One region of the Nonomuraea sp. NPDC050547 genome, then DNA from elsewhere that is predicted to be linked to it. Evidence: riboswitches for the same ligand, from Rfam matches in the RefSeq annotation. Region 1 holds a riboswitch; each other region holds the start of a gene.
What was found. A riboswitch is a leader RNA that binds a small molecule or an ion and turns the genes downstream of it on or off. The one in region 1 is predicted to bind thiamine pyrophosphate.
Positions count from the first base shown of each region.

Region 2: another riboswitch for thiamine pyrophosphate. It lies ahead of tenA (thiaminase II); the one in region 1 lies ahead of thiC (phosphomethylpyrimidine synthase ThiC).
Region 3: another riboswitch for thiamine pyrophosphate. It lies ahead of thiO (glycine oxidase ThiO); the one in region 1 lies ahead of thiC (phosphomethylpyrimidine synthase ThiC).
Region 4: another riboswitch for thiamine pyrophosphate. It lies ahead of ACIBHY_RS19755 (purine-cytosine permease family protein); the one in region 1 lies ahead of thiC (phosphomethylpyrimidine synthase ThiC).

Region 1 is NZ_JBITGW010000011.1:64,820-69,042, forward strand. It holds gene ACIBHY_RS26925 (Coagulation factor 5/8 type domain-containing protein) at 1-814, opposite strand, end outside; gene thiC (phosphomethylpyrimidine synthase ThiC) at 872-2,578, opposite strand; TPP riboswitch at 2,571-2,683, opposite strand; gene ACIBHY_RS26935 (DUF6458 family protein) at 2,724-2,984, opposite strand; gene ACIBHY_RS26940 (shikimate kinase) at 3,015-3,500, shown strand; gene ACIBHY_RS26945 (GNAT family N-acetyltransferase) at 3,510-4,058, shown strand; gene ACIBHY_RS26950 (protein kinase) at 4,156-4,223, shown strand, end outside.
Region 2 is NZ_JBITGW010000007.1:202,954-207,176, forward strand. It holds gene ACIBHY_RS19370 (prolyl oligopeptidase family serine peptidase) at 1-298, opposite strand, end outside; gene ACIBHY_RS19375 (MarR family winged helix-turn-helix transcriptional regulator) at 349-852, opposite strand; gene ACIBHY_RS19380 (MFS transporter) at 942-2,120, shown strand; TPP riboswitch at 2,089-2,183, shown strand; gene tenA (thiaminase II) at 2,171-2,842, shown strand; gene ACIBHY_RS19390 (hypothetical protein) at 2,823-3,332, opposite strand; gene ACIBHY_RS19395 (TetR/AcrR family transcriptional regulator C-terminal domain-containing protein) at 3,403-4,050, shown strand; gene ACIBHY_RS19400 (zinc-binding dehydrogenase) at 4,084-4,223, shown strand, end outside.
Region 3 is NZ_JBITGW010000001.1:420,992-425,214, forward strand. It holds gene ACIBHY_RS01950 (thiazole synthase) at 1-317, opposite strand, end outside; gene thiS (sulfur carrier protein ThiS) at 310-510, opposite strand; gene thiO (glycine oxidase ThiO) at 612-1,796, opposite strand; TPP riboswitch at 1,786-1,902, opposite strand; gene ACIBHY_RS01965 (NAD(P)/FAD-dependent oxidoreductase) at 1,961-3,115, shown strand; gene ACIBHY_RS01970 (Rv2175c family DNA-binding protein) at 3,146-3,520, shown strand; gene thiE (thiamine phosphate synthase) at 3,498-4,136, shown strand; gene ACIBHY_RS01980 (polyprenyl synthetase family protein) at 4,222-4,223, opposite strand, start outside.
Region 4 is NZ_JBITGW010000007.1:273,054-277,276, forward strand. It holds gene ACIBHY_RS19735 (GPP34 family phosphoprotein) at 1-121, opposite strand, end outside; gene ACIBHY_RS19740 (Fpg/Nei family DNA glycosylase) at 175-1,053, shown strand; gene ACIBHY_RS19745 (DUF1203 domain-containing protein) at 1,046-1,525, opposite strand; gene ACIBHY_RS19750 (rhodanese-like domain-containing protein) at 1,587-1,910, opposite strand; TPP riboswitch at 1,987-2,101, shown strand; gene ACIBHY_RS19755 (purine-cytosine permease family protein) at 2,148-3,464, shown strand; gene ACIBHY_RS19760 (methylated-DNA--[protein]-cysteine S-methyltransferase) at 3,466-3,990, opposite strand; gene ACIBHY_RS19765 (PAS domain S-box protein) at 4,126-4,223, shown strand, end outside.

The sequences.
Region 1 (4,223 bases):
TGCCCAGGTTGACGATGGCGCCCTGGGTGCCGGAGTCGAAGCGGACGCCGCACAGGGCGTTGTCGTACTTGTGGCAGACGAACATGGAGCGGACGCCGAGCTGATACATCTCATCCAGGCCCCGGTCGATCTGGGCCTTGGTGCAGTGGGGGATGCCGAGCGTCTGCCGGCAGCCGAACGGCTCGGAGGTCTCGATGCCGAGCACCACGGCCAGCTTCCCGGCGGCGATGACCGAGCGGGCCTCGGCGGGGCTCCTGACCACGCGGAACCAGCCCTGGCCGGGGCCGCCGCTCTGCTGGTCGATGTAGTCCTGCATCTCGAACGTACGGCGGGCCTCCAGGCGGATGGAGCCCATCTCGTCACAGGGGTTGGTCTTCAGCGGGTAGATCTCGCAGAGCTGGCGGTTGGCCACGAGGTCGTTGACCATGATCCGCAGCCCGCCGCGCCAGGCGCGCTCGATCCAGGTGTAGTAGGCCTGCTGGTGGGTCAGGGAGTCGTGCGCCGGCCAGCTCCTGAACGTGGGCCAGCCGACCGGGTCGTGGGTGCCGGTCGGCTGACCGGTGCGGGTGAAGTTCTCGAACCAGGCGGCTTCGCCGTTCGGGAAGTGGTCGAGGCAGTCGACCAGAGCCCTGGCGATGCCGCCCGGGTCGAACGGCTTGCCGCAGAGCAGCTTGCCGCCGAACGCTTCGTAGGACATCAGGTGACTGTGCGCGTCGATGAAGCCGCTCACGGGCTGCTCGCTGCGGGATAACGCGGGGGCGGGTATCGCGAGCAGGGCGATGGCGACCAGGACGGCGAGTATGCGGCTGATCACGCCCTCAGCGTGGGCTCCTTACAGACGCCAGTCAAGACCCAATATGAGTCCTACTCGCTATTTTGGGTCCGCCGGATCCAGATAGACCTCACCGCCCCTTTCGGTGAACTCCACCGCCTTCTCCGCCATGCCCACCTGGATGGCCGCGGAGTCCGTCAACCCATGCTCCTCCGCATATTTCCGGACATCGTGGGTGATCTTCATCGAACAGAACTTCGGCCCGCACATACTGCAGAAATGCGCGGTCTTGGCGGGCTCGGCCGGAAGCGTCGCGTCGTGGAACGCCCGCGCCGTCACCGGATCCAGCGACAGGTTGAACTGGTCCTCCCAGCGGAACTCGAAACGGGCGTCCGACAGCGCGTCGTCCCACTCCTGCGCCCGGGGGTGCCCCTTGGCGAGGTCGGCGGCATGGGCCGCGATCTTGTAGGTGATGACGCCGGTCTTGACATCGTCCTTGTCCGGCAGGCCCAGATGCTCCTTGGGGGTGACGTAGCAGAGCATGGCGGTGCCGTACCAGCCGATCATCGCGGCGCCGATGCCCGAGGTGATGTGGTCGTAGCCCGGCGCGACGTCGGTCACCAGCGGGCCCAGCGTGTAGAACGGGGCGTCGTCGCAGATCTCGCGCTGCAGGTCCACGTTCTCCTTGATCTTGTGCATGGGCACGTGGCCCGGCCCCTCGATCATGACCTGCACGTCGCGCGCACGGGCGATCTTCGTCAGCTCGCCCAGCGTGCGCAGCTCCGCGAACTGCGCCTCGTCGTTGGCGTCGGCGATCGAGCCGGGCCGCAGGCCGTCCCCGAGCGAGAAGGCCACGTCGTAGCCCGCCAGCAGCTCGCACATCTCCTCGAAGTTCTCATACAGGAAGCTCTCCCGGTGGTGGGCCAGGCACCACGCCGCCATGATCGAGCCGCCGCGCGAGACGATGCCGGTCTTGCGCCGCGCGGTCAGCGGCACGTACGCCAGCCGTACCCCGGCGTGCACGGTCATGTAGTCGACACCCTGCTCGCACTGCTCGACCAGCGTGTCCCGGTAGACCTCCCACGACAGGTCGGCCGCCACGCCGCCGACCTTCTCCAGCGCCTGGTAGATCGGGACGGTCCCGATCGGCACCGGCGCGTTCCTGATGATCCACTCGCGGGTGGTGTGGATGTTGCGGCCGGTGGACAGATCCATCACGGTGTCGGCGCCCCACCGGGTGGCCCAGGTCATCTTCTCCACCTCCTCGGAGATCGAGGAGGCGACCGCGGAGTTGCCGATGTTGGCGTTGATCTTCACGTGGAAGTTGCGGCCGATGACCATCGGCTCGCTCTCCGGATGGTTGACGTTGGCCGGGATGATCGCCCGGCCGGCCGCCACCTCCTTGCGCACGAACTCGCCGCTCACTCCCTCCCTGACCGCGACGAACTCCATCTCCTTGGTGACCACGCCCCGCCGCGCGTAGGCGAGCTGGGTCACGGGCGCCCCGGTGGCCCGCAGCGGCTTGTGCCCGTCGCCGGGGAAGACCTCGGTGTTCGCGCGAGCCCAGGCCTCCTGCTCCTTGAAGCCGTCGTCGATGGGCCGCACCTGGCGTCCGCCGTAGCGGGCGACGTCGCCGCGTTCGAGCACCCACACCTCCCGCAGCCGCGGCAGGCCCCGCGTGATGTCGGGGTTGTCCGGCCCGGAGGTGTCGTACAGCTCCACCGACGTCCCGTTCGACAGATGCACCCGCCGCATGGGCACCCGCAGATCACCGAGATGGATCTTGGAAAAGCGCGCGTCACTCATCGCGCAAACTCCCTTCGCCGGCATTACCCGGATCAGGTTCTGGCGGTCGGCGGCTGCTCCAGCCGTCCTCTCAGCCCGTTGCACCGGGCTCCCGCGTTCGGACCGCGCCACCGTACCCCGGCGACCCGGGGTACGCACAAGACCCTTACAGCGGCGGCTCGTCGATACGGCGACGCTCCTCGTAGACCGTCGTCGTACGGCGAGCGTGCGGGTCCTCGTGAATCGGCTCCTCGATCACCCTGCGGGTAACGTGCATCCGGTACAGGCCGAACAGCAACCCGGCCAGACCACCGATCATGAGGACGACGCCGATCACATTGATGTCAAGACCGGCGAGGTCGAACTCGACCGCCCAGGTCAGGATCGCGCCGAGCATGATGAGGATGATGCCTCCGGCGATTGTCATAACGCACCTCCAGAGGAAACACCTATCCCCATGTCGAAGAACAAACCTGTCGTCGTGATCGGGCTCATGGGCTCGGGCAAGACGACCGTCGGGAAACTGCTGGCCCGCGAGCTGGGCGTGCCGCTCAGCGACAGCGACCCGTACCTGCGCGGGCGCTACGGCGCCAGCGCCGCCGAGATCGCGAAGGCGGAGGGCGCGGACGTGCTGCACCGGAGGGAGGCCGAGCACGTGCTCCACGCGCTGACCGAGCCGCCCCAGGTGATCGCGGCGGCGGCCAGCACCGTGGAGGATCCGCGGGTGCGCGAGGCGCTGCGCGCGGCCTTCGTGGTCTGGCTGGACGCCCCCGACGAGATCCTGGCCCAGCGGATGCGCTCGTCCGACCACCGCCCGGAGTTCTCGCCCTCCGCCATGCGGGCGCGGCGCGAGCCGTACTTCCTGCAGCTCGCCGACCTGCGGCTCGACGTCTCCACGGCCACCCCGGAAAACACGGCGACAACCATTTACGAGGCTCTATAAATTAGGGAAATGTTCGCGAACAAACCCACCCTCGCCGGTGACCGGGTCACCCTCGTACCCGTCGGGCCCGAACACGTCGAGGGCCTGATCGAGCTCTGCGACGACCCCGAGGTCGCCCGGCTCACGGGCTCCCATGCCCGCGACGGGATCTCCCCCAAGGCGGCCCTGGAGTGGTACACCACCCGGCGCGACCACGAGGACCGGCTCGACCTGGCCATCATGGCCGCGGACGGGTACGTCGGCGAGATCGTGCTCAACGAGCTCGACAAGGACAACCTGTCGTGCAACCTGCGCATCGCCCTGGTCGGCGCGCGGGCGTTCGGCAAGGGCTACGGCACAGAAGCCATCCGCCTGGTGCTCGGCCACGCGTTCGCCACAACCCCTCTGCACCGCATCGAGCTGGGCGTATACGATTTCAACGACCGCGCCAAGCACGTCTACGAGAAGTCCGGCTTCGTGCGGGAGGGCGTGCTGCGTGACGCGCTGCTGTGGGAGGGACAGTGGTACGACTCGGTGACGATGTCCGTGCTGCGTACGGAGTGGAAACCCCTGTCATAATGATCATGACGCACGGGTCCCTCGAGGCGCGCGAGGGACCTGTGGCGTTGCGGCCGGCAACCAATTCCGCGTTGTGCGCATCTAAGGGGCAGTGACGATGCGCTTGGTGCCCGGTGACCCCGAACGGCTTGGCGGCTACTGGCTGGCCGGCCGGCTCGGCGCGGG
Region 2 (4,223 bases), on a different contig from region 1:
CGACGCGCTCGCCCGTGGGGTCGGGCCGGGGGGCGCGCACCGGTTCCGCGGAGGGCAGCGCGCCCTCGGCCGTGCACAGCTGCCCGTCGCGCTCGAAGGCCAGGACCCGGCCGTCGTCGTCGGCCGCGTACGCGGTGATGCCGGGCCCCGCCACCAGGCGTTCCTCGCCCTGGGCATGCGCCCACAGACTGCTGTCACGCAGGAAGAAGACGGTACGCCCGTCGGCGGAGACGGTGAAGGAGGACGGCCGGCCGAGCGTGAACCGCTCGGTGCGCGCGAGCTGGCTGAGAAAGGTCATGAACGCAGCATGGCCGCCCCCGTGATCACGGGAAGCGGCCTTCTCCATCTTCATTCTACCAGGCTGGTGTCTCCCAGCGACTCCAGCAAGGTGCGCAGCAGCCCCGCCAGCTGATCGCGCTCGGCGGGACCGAGGGCGGCCAGCAGGCGGTCCTCGTTGTCCACGTGCGCCCCGACGAGCCGGTCGACCAGCTCAAGACCCTGCGGCGTGAGCCGGATCCGCACCGACCTGCGGTCGCCGCTGGCCCTGACGCGTTCGACGAGGTCCTTGGCCTCCATGCGGTCGATCCGGTTGGTGATCGCGCCCGAGGTGACCATGGCCGCCTTGAGCAGTTCCCCCGCGCTCAGCTCGTACGGCGCGCCGGACCTGCGCAGCGTGGCCAGCACGTCGAACTCCCACCGCTCCAGCCCGTGCTCCTGGAAGAACGCCTTGAGCTCGCCGCCGAACAGCAGGCTGAGCCGGGAGACTCGGCCGATGACCCCCATCGGGGAGGGGTCGATGTCGGGGCGTTCCCTCTTCCACTGGGCCAGCAGCATGTCCACCGCGTCACTCATGCGAAACCTCTTAGCGTTCATAGACTTGACGTTCACACAATAAAGTGATGATATCTCAACGTTGAGATTATCAATGAGAGGTGATCAGCGTGTCCATCGTCACGCAAGAAGAGGTCTCACTGAAGGAATGGCTGGCCGTGGCTGCCGTGGCCGTGGGCACGTTCGCCATGGTCACCGTGGAGCAGCTGCCCGTGGGCCTGCTCACCGCCATCGGCGGCTCCTTGGACATCTCCGAGGGCGCCGCCGGGCTCATGGTGACCGTGCCCGGCCTGGTCGCCTCCGCCACCGCGCCCCTGCTGCCCGTGGCGATCGGGCGGCTGGACCGGCGTACCGTGCTGATCGGGTTGCTCAGCCTGATGGTGGTGGCCAACGCGGTCTCCGTGGTGGCGCCCAACTTCGGCGTCATGCTGGCCTCCCGGTTCCTGGTCGGCATCGGGATCGGCGGGTTCTGGGCGCTCGCGGCGGGCATCGCCGTACGGCTGGTGCCGGAACGTCATGTCGCGCGGGCCACCTCGCTGGCCTTCGGCGGCGCGACCGCGGCGAACGTGCTCGGCGTCCCGGCCGGGACGCTCATCGGCGGGCTCACCGACTGGCGGGTCGCCTTCGCCGCCGTCGGCGTGCTGGCCCTCCTGGTGGTCGGCGCGCTGCTGTGGCTGCTGCCGAGGATTCCCGCCACCGCCCCCGTCCGCCTGCGCGAACTGCCACGCCAGTTCCGCAACCCGGTCGTACGCGCCGCCGTCATCTCCACGTTCCTCGTGGTCAGCGGCCAGTACGCCGCCTTCACCTTCATCAGCCCGATCCTGCAGAACGTCTCCGGCGTGCCCGCCGACCTGATCGGCCCGGTCCTGCTCGGCTTCGGCGTCGCCGGAGTCGTCGGCACCTTCGTCGGCTCCTCCTGGGACGTCCGGCGCCGGGTCGTCACGCTGAGCGTGACCCTGGCCGTGATCATGGTGATCTTCCCGCTGGCCGGGACCACGCCGGTGACCGGCTCGATCCTGCTGCTGATCTGGGGCCTGGCCTACGGCGGCGCCCCCGTGGCCGTGCAGACCTGGATCCTGAAGGGCGCCGGACCCTCGGCCGAGGCGGCGACCGCGCTGAACACCACCGTCTTCAACCTGGCCATCGCCTTCGGCGCCGCGTTCGGCGGGATCGTGGCCGACAACCTGGCCATCACCGGCGCCCTGTGGTTCGGCGCCCTCCTGATGGGCCTCACCGCACTGGCGGCTGTTACTGTGAGCGCGCGACGCGGGGTGCCCGCCAAGGGCTGAGATCCAAACCCGTCGAACCTGATCTAGTTCGGACTAGCGAAGGGACTGTCGTGTTCACCGACGACGCCTGGAACCAAACCGCCGGCCTGCTGCGGGCCATCCACGAGCACCCGTTCAACACCGCCCTGGGCGACGGCACGCTCTCCCGTGAGCGCTTCGCCTTCTACATCGTCCAGGACGCCCGCTACCTGGAGGCGTTCGCCAAGGCCCTGGCCACCGCGGCCGTCAGGGCGGCGGACCCGGACGAGATGGCCTTCTGGTCGCAGGCCGCCCACGACGCCATCGCCGCCGAGCGCACCCTTCACGAGGGCTACATCGAGCAGTACGGCCTGACGGCCGCCGACCTGACCGGCGTGCCCACCTCGCCGACGGCCCTCGGCTACTCCTCCTGGCTGCAGGCCACCGCGCTGTCGGCGCCGTACCCGGTGCTGGCGGCGGCGGTGCTGCCCTGCTTCTGGATCTACGAGGACGTCGGCACCGCGCTGGTGGGCCGCAGCTCCGAGACCCATCCGTACCGCGCCTGGATCGCCACCTACGCCGACCCCGAGTACGCCGCGTCGGTCACCCGTGCCAAGCAGATCACCGACCGCCTCGCCGCCGAGGCCGACCCGGCGCTCCTGGAGCAGATGCGGGCGGCCTTCGTGAAGGCGGCGGAGTTCGAGTGGATGTTCTGGGACAGCGCCTGGCAACTGGAGTCCTGGCCTACCGCGAAGTGGCTTTAGCCGCCCGGATCAGCAGCACCACGACGGCGATCGAGCCGGCGGTGGTGAGCACGAGCTTGGCCCAGCTCGCGGCCGTCGCCCATGCGGGCATGGCGTCCAGGGCCGCGGCGACCAGCGCGTGCGTGTCCACGCCGGGCAGCACCGGCTCCAGGAAGCGGGCCGTGAACACCTGACCGGGAATGATGACGACGCCGAGCACGAGCAGGATCGGCTGGAAGATCCAGGACAGGATCCGGCCGATCCGCCTGCCGGTCAGGTTGAGCAGCGCCAGGGCCACCAGGATGACGATGATCACGATCGCCAGGCCCTCGCTGCCGGCGAAGCTGATGCCGTTCCGGGTCAGCAGCTCCAGGGGCTGGTTCTGGCGGGCCATCTCGGTCTCGGCGGCTCGCTGGGCGGCGGCGCCGTAGAAGGTCACGGAGTAGATCCCCAGCAGGAACGGGACCACGGTCAGTAGCTGGATCACCGCTGCGGCGATACGGGCGTTCATGGAAGTCTCCTCATTTTGAACTTAGTAAAACCCTAAGGCGTTGTTGAACTAAGTGCAATATGATGGCGGTATGTCGCTGACCAAAGAGCAGATCGTCCTGGCCGCCGTCGAGGTCCTGGACGCCGAGGGCGTGGCCGGCCTGAACATGCGGCGGCTCGGCGCCCAGCTCGACTCGGCCGCGACCGCCATGTACTACCACGTCAAGAGCAAGGACCGGCTCGTCGAGCTGGCCGCCGACCACGTCTTCGGCGAGATCGGGCTGCCCGACCCGGCCGCCATGGGCTGGCGCGAGGCCGCCGCCGAACTCGCCCGCGGCGCCCACGAGATGATCGTCCGCCACTTCTGGCTGATCCCGGCCATGAGCACCCACGTCATCTACGGCCCCAACAAGGCCCGCTACGACGAGCACTGCCTGACCGTCCACGAATCGGCCGGTTTCGCCGCGCCCGACGCCGACCGGGTCGCCGCGTCGATCCTGATGTTCGTGATCGGCGCCGCGCAGGGAGAGGCGGCCGAGTCGGCCCTGCGCGCGAAGGTGCGCCGCGCGGGCGCCGACGAGGAGAAGCGGATGGACGAGGCGATGACGGAAATGGTCGAGACCGCCCAGCGCTTCCCCCGCCTGCGGGCCCGCCTGGAGCCCGACTACCCCACCGGCGGCGACGCCTTCGAGTTCGGCCTCTCGTCGCTGCTGGACGGCCTCTTCACGCGCCTGACTTGACCTCAATCATGCTGGAGGTTGAAGGGTAGGGGCATGAGAGCCATTCATGTGCGAGAGTTCGGCGGCCCCGAAGTCCTGACGCCCGTCGAGGCGCCCGACCCGGTCCCCGGCGCGGGCGAGGTGGTCGTCGACCTGGCCGTCGCCGACGTCATCTATCTGGACACCCTGCTGCG
Region 3 (4,223 bases), on a different contig from region 1:
AGCGTGCGCTCGTCGGCGATGACCTCGAGCTTGACCCAGTTGGTGCCGAGCGCCTCGCGGGCCAGCCGGGCGGTCAGCACGGCCTCGCCCGCGGTGAAGCATCCCGCGGTGTTGGGCAGCACCTTGATGCCGCGCTCGCGCAGCACGTCGAGCACGGATCCGGGCGCGGACGGGTCGAGCCGCCGCATCGCCACCGTGGTCAGCTCGGTGCCCGAGGCGGCCAGCGCCTGGTCGAGCACGTCCAGCGAGGGGGCGCCGCCGGTGCCCATGATGAGGCGGGAGGCGAACTTCTCCCCGCCGATGATCAGCTCATCCACCCTGCACCGCCGTCAGCACCTCGACCCGGTCGCGGTCGGCCAGCGCCGTGGTCTCCCACGAACTGCGCGTGACCACCTCGTCGTTCACGGCCACCGCGACCCCCTTGGTGGCTTCCGTCAGCGTCCGTACGGCCTGCGCCACCGTCGTCCCGCGGGGCACCTCATGTGAGGCCCCGTTGATCGTCACATTCATGAAATATCCCCCTTCGGGATGAAAATTCGGGAAGCCAGGTTTGGGGAGGCGAGCTTCGGGAGGCGGGTAGTTGGTCGGCCGGTATGGGGCGGCAGGGCTGTTCAGGGTGCGAACCGGGCGGGCGAGCACAACGACGACAGCTCGCGCTCCTCGCCCATGAGGACGGCGGCCGTGAGCGGAGCCAGCAGCACCCCGCCCCGGTGATGCCCGCTGGCCAGAAGCAGCCCCCGCTCACCGCCCGGCCCGACGAGCGGCAGGTTGTCCGGCGTGCCGGGCCGCAGCCCCGCCACCACCTCCGCCAGCTCCAGCTCGGTCACCCCGGGCACCAGCTCGCGGGCGTCGCGCAGCAGCTCGTACACCCCGCCCGCGGTCACCCGGGTGTCGAAGCCCAGCTCCTCCTGCGTGGCTCCCACGACCAGCTCGCCGTCGCCGCGCGGCACCAGGTAGACGGGCAGGCCGTGCACCGTGCCCCGCACGCACCTGCCCAGGAGTGGCTCCGGCGAGCGCAGGCGAAGAATCTGCCCCTTCACCGGCCGCACCGGCACCGGGGCCAGCGACCCGCTCCACGCTCCCGCCGCCAGCACCACCCGCTCGGCGCGCAGCTCCTCCCGGAACGGGCCGCCGTGTTCCTCCCGGTAAGGCTCGCCGCGCTCCTGCCGGTAAGGGCCGCCACCGGCCTCCCGGTGCGCCCCGTCACCGGTGTCACCCGGGCTCAGCCGTACCCCCTGGACGCCCTCATCGCCGCGCAGCAGCTCGCGCACCCGCGCCCGCACGATCGGGACCCCGAGGCGCTCCAAGGCGGCCAGCAGCGCGCCGGCGACCCTGCGCGGGTCCACCCAGGCGTCGTCGGGCGCCAGGAGGCCGCCGCGCACGGACGGCGCGAGCATGGGCTCCAGGCGGCGGCACTCGCGCCCGCTGAGTCGTTCGACCCGCAGCCCCAGCTTCTCCATGAAGCCCGCCGTCTCCTCCAGGACGGCCAGGTCGTCGGCGCCGAAGGCCACGTCGAGCGTGCCGTCGGCGCGGTAGTCGAGCGCCCCGGCGGCGAGGCCCGCGTCGGCGGTCAGCTCGGCGGCGAAGCCGGGCCAGCGCGCCAGGGAGGCCGCGCCCAGGCGCAGCAACGGCTCCTCGGTGAACGTGACCTCGCTCACCGGCGCGAGCATCCCCGCGGCGGCGTGGGTGGCGCCCGAGGCGGGCGCGGGGTCGACGACGGTGACGGGCCGTCCTGAGCGGGCAAGGCGCCAGGCCACGCTGAGCCCGACGACGCCGCCGCCCACGATCACGTGCATGTCCGCTCCCTACGCCGGCATGATCCGGATCAGGTGTCTTGCGGTCGAAGGCCCGATGAAGCCTTCCTCTCAGTCCGGTTAAGGCCGGACTCCCGCGCGTCTTACGGTCCCAGCCTACGGCCTCGGCAGGCACTCTCACGATTGACCCCGGTATGGTCGGAACCGTGGATCACGTGGTGGTGGTGGGAGCCGGCCTGGCCGGAGTACGCAGTGTCGAATCGCTGCGCGGGCGCGGGTTCGAAGGAAGGATCACTCTCCTCGGCGAGGAGAGGCACCGGCCCTACGACCGTCCACCCCTGTCGAAGGCGGTGCTGCTGGGCACGAGCGACGACAGCTTCGTCGACACCGACCTGGCCGCCCTGCGGGCCGACTTCCGGCCGGGCGTGGCCGCGAAGAGCCTGCGTGAGGGCGTGGTCGAGACCACCGAGGGCGACCTGCCCTACGACGGCCTGGTGATCGCGACGGGCTCCGAGCCGATCCGGCTGCCGGGCGAGGGCCCCCAGCTGGTCCTGCGTACGCTCGACGACGCCCACGTGCTGCGGGCCGCCCTGGTGCCCGGCGCGCGGGTGGCCGTGGTGGGCGCGGGCTGGATCGGCGCCGAGGTGGCGACCGCGGCGCGCAAGGCGGGCTGCGTGGTCACCGTGATCGAGGCGGCGGGAACGCCGCTGTCGCACGCGATCGGCGAGATGGGCGCGCGCACGCTGCCCTGGTACGAGGGCGTCGACCTGCGGCTCGGCACGATGGTCAGCGAGGTCGTCGAAGGCGGTGTGGAGCTGGTCGGCGGCGAGTTCGTGCCCGCCCATGTGGTGGTGTCCGGCATCGGCGCCCGCCCGGTGCTCGAATGGCTCGCCGACGCCGACATCGACCTGCACAACGGCGTCGTCACCGACGAGCACCTGCGTACCTCCCTGCCCGGCGTGGTGGCCGTCGGCGACTGCGCCAACTGGTGGTCGCGCCGGTTCCAGACCCGGATGCGGGTCGAGCACTGGGACACCGCGCTCAACTCTCCCGACGTCGCCGCCGCCACGCTGCTGGGCGAGAAGGCGGTCTACGACCCGGTGCCGTACTTCTGGTCGGAGCAGTTCGGTCACATGCTGCAGTACGCCGGATACCACCCGGCGGGCGGCCGGGTCGTGTACCGCGAGGGGCAGAAGTGGTCGGCGGTGTGGCTGACCTCAGAAGATCGGATCACCGCCGTGCTGGCCGCCGATCGGCCCCGCGACCTCGTCCAGGGCCGCCGTCTCATCGAGGCTGGCGCCCGTCTTGATGTGGAACGCCTGGTAGATCCGGATGTGACCCTACGAGATTGTGTTGTTTGAGCAAGCACTCCATGTGGTAGTTGTGGTTTCGTGACGCTTTCTGTTGCACAGATCGACCGGGAGACCGACCAGCTCGTCAGCGAGTGGCTCACTCTCCCCGAAGTGGCCGCGCGCCTGGATCTCACGATCGGGCGGGCCAAGCAGCTCCTCAAAGACCACAAGCTCCTCGGCGTACGGCGAGGCAGCGGCGGGCCCCAGGTGCCCGCGGTCTTCCTCGACGGAAAGGAAGTGATGAAGGGCCTGCCAGGCACGCTCACCGTGCTGCAGGACGCCGGCTACGACGAGGCCGAAGCCCTGCGCTGGCTCTTCACCCCAGATGACTCACTGCCAGGATCGCCCGTTGACGCGATCAAGGCCGGTAGACACACAGAGGTCAAGCGGCGTGCCCAAGCCCTCGGTTTCTGAGGCCCGCCTCTACCTCTGCACCGACGGGCGGCGAGGGCGCGGCGACCTGGCCGACTTCCTCGACGCCGTGCTGGCCAACGGCGTGGACATCGTCCAGTTGCGGGAGAAGGGACTCGAGGCGCGCGAAGAGCTCGCGCTGCTCGAGGTCTTCCGCGACGCCTGCGACCGGCACGGCAAACTGCTCGCCGTCAACGACCGGGCCGACATCGCCTACGCGGCCCGACCAGACGTGCTCCACCTGGGGCAGGACGACCTTCCCGTGACGGTCGCGCGAGAGATCCTCGGCGACGACATCGTCATCGGACGGTCCACCCACTCCGCCGCGGAGGCTTCCGCCGCCGCGGTGGAGCCGGGCGTCGACTACTACTGCTGCGGCCCGATCTGGCCGACGCCGACCAAGCCCGGACGCCACGCGCCCGGACCCGCGCTGCTGAGGCACGCGGCGGCGCTCGGCACGGACCGGCCGTGGTTCGGCATCGGCGGCATCGACCTGGACAACCTCGACGAGGTGCTCTCCTACGGGGTGCGCCGCGCCGTGGTCGTCCGTGCCATCACCGAGGCGCCCGACCCGGGCGCCGCGGCGGCCGAGTTCGCCAAGCGGCTGTCCGCCGCCTGATGCGGTAGGTGTTCGGGGCCGTGCGTCGGTCAGACGTACGGCTTCGCCCTTCTGCCGGAGTGCCTGGAGCGGGCGATCAGGAAGGTC
Region 4 (4,223 bases), on a different contig from region 1:
CCAGCTCGGCGAGGATGGAGCCGCCCAGCGCGGTGTCCAGTTGCGTGCCGGGGATGAGCTGTCTGCCCTCTTCCTCGCTGTGGGCGAGAAGGAGGACTTCTTCGGCGATCGTCACGTTCATACCTTGACCCTAGCGCCGTGTTTTCCACAGCCTGTGGACCATAATCTGGATGCATGCCCGAACTTCCAGAAGTGGCGTCGCTCACCGATTTCCTGCGTGAGCGGGCTGTGGGCCGGACGATCCTGGCCGTCGACGTGGTCGCCTTCCAGGCGCTGAAGACTTTCGATCCGCCCGTCAGCGCGCTCGGCGGGCTCACCGTGACCGGCGTGGCGCGGCACGGCAAGTTCCTCGACCTCGACTGCGACGGTCTGCACCTGATCATCCATCTGGCGCGCGCCGGGTGGCTGCGCTGGAAGGACGACCTCTCGGGCGCGAAGCCGGTCCGTCCCGGCAAGGGCCCGCTGGCGGTCCGGGTACGGCTGGCGCCCGACGACGAGGGCCTGGCCCCCGGGTTCGAGCTGACGGAGGCGGGCACACAGAAGCGCCTGGCCGTCTATGTCACGAAAAATCCGGATGAAGTGCCCGGCATCGCCTCGCTCGGCCCCGACCCGCTGGCCGACACCTTCACCGTGGACGTGCTGAAGGGGATCGTGGGTGGCAACCGTACCCAGATCAAAGGTCTTCTGCGCGACCAGAAGGTGATCGCGGGCATCGGCAACGCCTACTCCGACGAGGTGCTGCACGCGGCCAAGATGTCCCCGTTCAAGATCGCGGCCTCGCTGACCGACGCGCAGGTGGCCGATCTGCACGAGGCGATCGTCGCCACGCTGCGCGAGGCGGTCGAGCGGGCGCACGGGGTGGCGGCCAAGGACCTGAAGGCGGAGAAGAAGTCGGGCCTGCGCGTGCACAACCGGGCCGGGCAGCCCTGCGACGTGTGCGGCGACACCATCAGGGAGGTCTCGTTCGCCGACTCCTCGCTGCAGTACTGCCCGACCTGCCAGACGGGCGGCAAGCCGCTCGCCGACCGCCGTCTGTCGCGCCTGCTCAAGTAGCCCGGTGGGCGGCGAACTGGAAGCAGCCGTACTCGACCGCCCGTACGTGGACCAAGGCCACCTCGGGGTCGGAGAGCACCTCCTTGAGCGCGACCTCCGGGTCGGCGCCCTCGGGCAGGAGGCGGCCGCCGTGGATGCGCCCGTCGGCGGTGTAGGCGCGCAGGACCCGCTGGGCGGTGTGGGCGGCGGGCCAGGCGGTCGTGCCGGGCCCCTCGCACGGCTCGGCGTGGACGAAGATGGGCCCCAGCTCGTCGTAGGGCCCGGGGTCGGCGCCGGTCTCGGCGGCCCAGCGCCGCAGCGGCGCGTACGACACCAGGGCGATCCGCTCGCCCGCCGCAGCCTTGCGCAGGCAGCACCGCAGCGGCGCGCCGCCCGTCTCGTCGATGCTGAAGCGGGGCGCCCGGCCCGCGTCGTCCGCCCGGAGCAGCTCGCGCACGATCACCGGGTCGATGGCGCTGATCTCGTATTCCATGCTCCGATGCTCTCCCGGCCGCCCGCCCGATGCTGGCGGCGGTCGGACCTGGCATTCGGGGTCAGGCCACGAACGGCTCCTGGCCGCCCTCGCTCACCATCGGGCGCCTGGCCGCCTCCCACGACTGCATGCCGCCGCCCACGTTGACCGCCTCGCGGCCGACGTGGTTGAGCCAGGCCGCCGCGTGCGCCGAGCGCCCGCCGACCCGGCACACCACGTACACGGGCTGCCCGGCGGGCACCTCGTCGAGACGGGACTGCAGCTCGCCCATGGGGATGTGCACGGCGTCGGGCGCGTGCCCCGCCACCCACTCGCCCTGCTCACGCACGTCAAGCAGATACGCGTCCGCGGGCACGTCCTTGGCCTCGATCTCGGGAACCGTCATGTACCCATTCTCCCAGGCCTCAGGACCGCCCGGTGTCTTGCCACCCGCCGGGCGAATGGCATAATCCGCCTGAAACTTACATAAGCGCGGGAGCTCGGGCACGGCCGGGCTGAGAGGGCAATCCCCACGCATTGCCGACCGCATGAACCTGACCGGGTAATGCCGGCGTAGGGAGCGTTCACGATGACGCGTGTCGTCGATGGATCACACCACTCTGATGAACCCCACCACTCGGAGGTGGCCCTGACCCTGGACGGGGCCACGCCGAAAACCCTCGGCGTGCTCGACCAGGGCGCGCTGTGGGCCAACCTCGCGGTCAGCCTGCTGGGCTTCTCCGGTGCGCTGCTGCTGCTCAACCCCCTGGGCGACGCGCCGCTGAGCCTGGCGGCGGCGCTCACCGCCACCGCGGTCGGCAGCCTCATCGGCACCGCCATGGTCGGCCTGTCGGCCATCCCCGGCACCCAGACGGGCAAACCGGCGATGGTCCTGCTGCGCGGGCTGTTCGGCGCCAAGTTGTCCTACATCCCGACCGTGCTCAACATCGTCCAGATGATCGGCTGGGGCGCGTTCGAGCTCTGGGTCATCTCCAACGGCGCGATGGCCATCTTCGGTACGGCGGTGCCGTACGCCGTCTGGGTGCTCGTCGCCGGGGCGATCACCACGGGGCTGACGATCTGGCCGCTGGGCGCGATCAGGCTGCTGCGCAGGTACGTGACGATCGGCGTGATCATCGCGATGGTCTGGTTCGCCGTGGACTTCCTGGGCAAGGCGCCGCCGCAGACCGGTGGCGACTGGACCGCGTTCGCCCCGGCCGTCGACTACGTGATCGCGCTGTCGATCTCGTGGGTGCCGCTCGCGGCCGACTTCGCGCGGCACTCGCGCTCCAGCAGGGCCGCCTTCACCGGCGTCGTGGGCGGCTACACGCTGGCCCAGATCGCCTGCCTGGGCCTGGGCGTCTACGCGGTCGCGCTGGCCGGGGCCTCGGCGGTCGCGGCCAACTCCACCGCGGTGTTCGCGCCGTTCGTGGCGGCGCCGCTGGGCGCGCTGTTCTTCGCCATCCTGGTGCTGCGCGAGACCGACCAGTCGTTCGCGAACGTGTACTCCACGACCGTCTCCCTGCAGAACCTCATGCCGAGAGTGGACCGGCGGATCTTCTCCACCGCCATCGGCGTGGTGACGGTCGCGATCGCGCTGGCCGTGGACGTCACCTCCTACGGCGCCTTCCTCGGGGTCATCGGCGCGGTCTTCGTGCCGATGTTCGCGGTGCTCGCCGTCGACTATTTCCTGCTGGGCGGCGGCACCCGGTGGAACACCGCGGAGAACGCGCCGGCCCGCTGGTCGATGCTGATCCCGTGGGCCCTGGGCTTCGCCGCCTACTGGGTTACCACGGGCACGCCGACGGTCGAGGCGTGGGACCGGATCTGGCTGCCGTTGCGCGAGGCCGTACGCCAGCCGTGGATGAACGGCGCGCTCGGCGGCGCCATCGTGGCGGCGCTGGTGACGTTGCTGGTCGGACTGCTCGGCCGCACCCGCGGGCGGGCGGCGGTGAAGTGAGTCAGCGGCTCTCGACGGTCAGGAGGTGGCGCTTGGCGGCGGCGCCTCCGGCGTAGTCGCCGAGCTCGCCGTCGGCCTGCACGATCCGGTGACACGGGACGATCACGCAGACGGGGTTCTGGGCGAGCGCGTTCCCGACCGCACGCAGCGCGCGCGGCCGGCCGATGCGCTCGGCGATCTCGCCGTAGGTCGTGGTCGTCCCGTACGGCACCGCCATCATCTTCTGCAAAACCGTCTTGGCGAACGGCGTGGCGAGGGTGAGGTCCACCGGCGTGGTGAACGTGCGCAGGCGCCCGGAGAAGAACGCGTCGAGCTCGCGGCGCACCGGGTCGAGCCGGGCGGCGTCGGGCCCGATGAAGGAGCCGAACTGCTTGGCGACCCGCTCGAACACCGTGTTCTCTTCGTCGAAACTGCAGGTCACGACCCCGCGCGCGGTCACGGCGAGGACGAGCCTGCCGACCGCGCCGTCGTAGGGGCCGAAGGCGACGTCGGGCGGGTCCTCGCTGCGGTAGGTCGAAGAGGTCACGCGGAGCAGGGCATCGAGGTCACCGCTCGACATACCCTCACCCACTTCGCCACCTGGGAACCCGTGACCGCAGCGTATCGGACGGATCGCCCGACGGAAGCACCTCGCCACGGGCACTATGGAGATGTGGGAGACATGCGGGCAGGTAGTGACGACGACCTCGCCGCCGTCGTGCTCGCCAGTTCCCCCAACGCGATCATCGCTCTCGACCGGGATCAGACGGTGCTCCACTG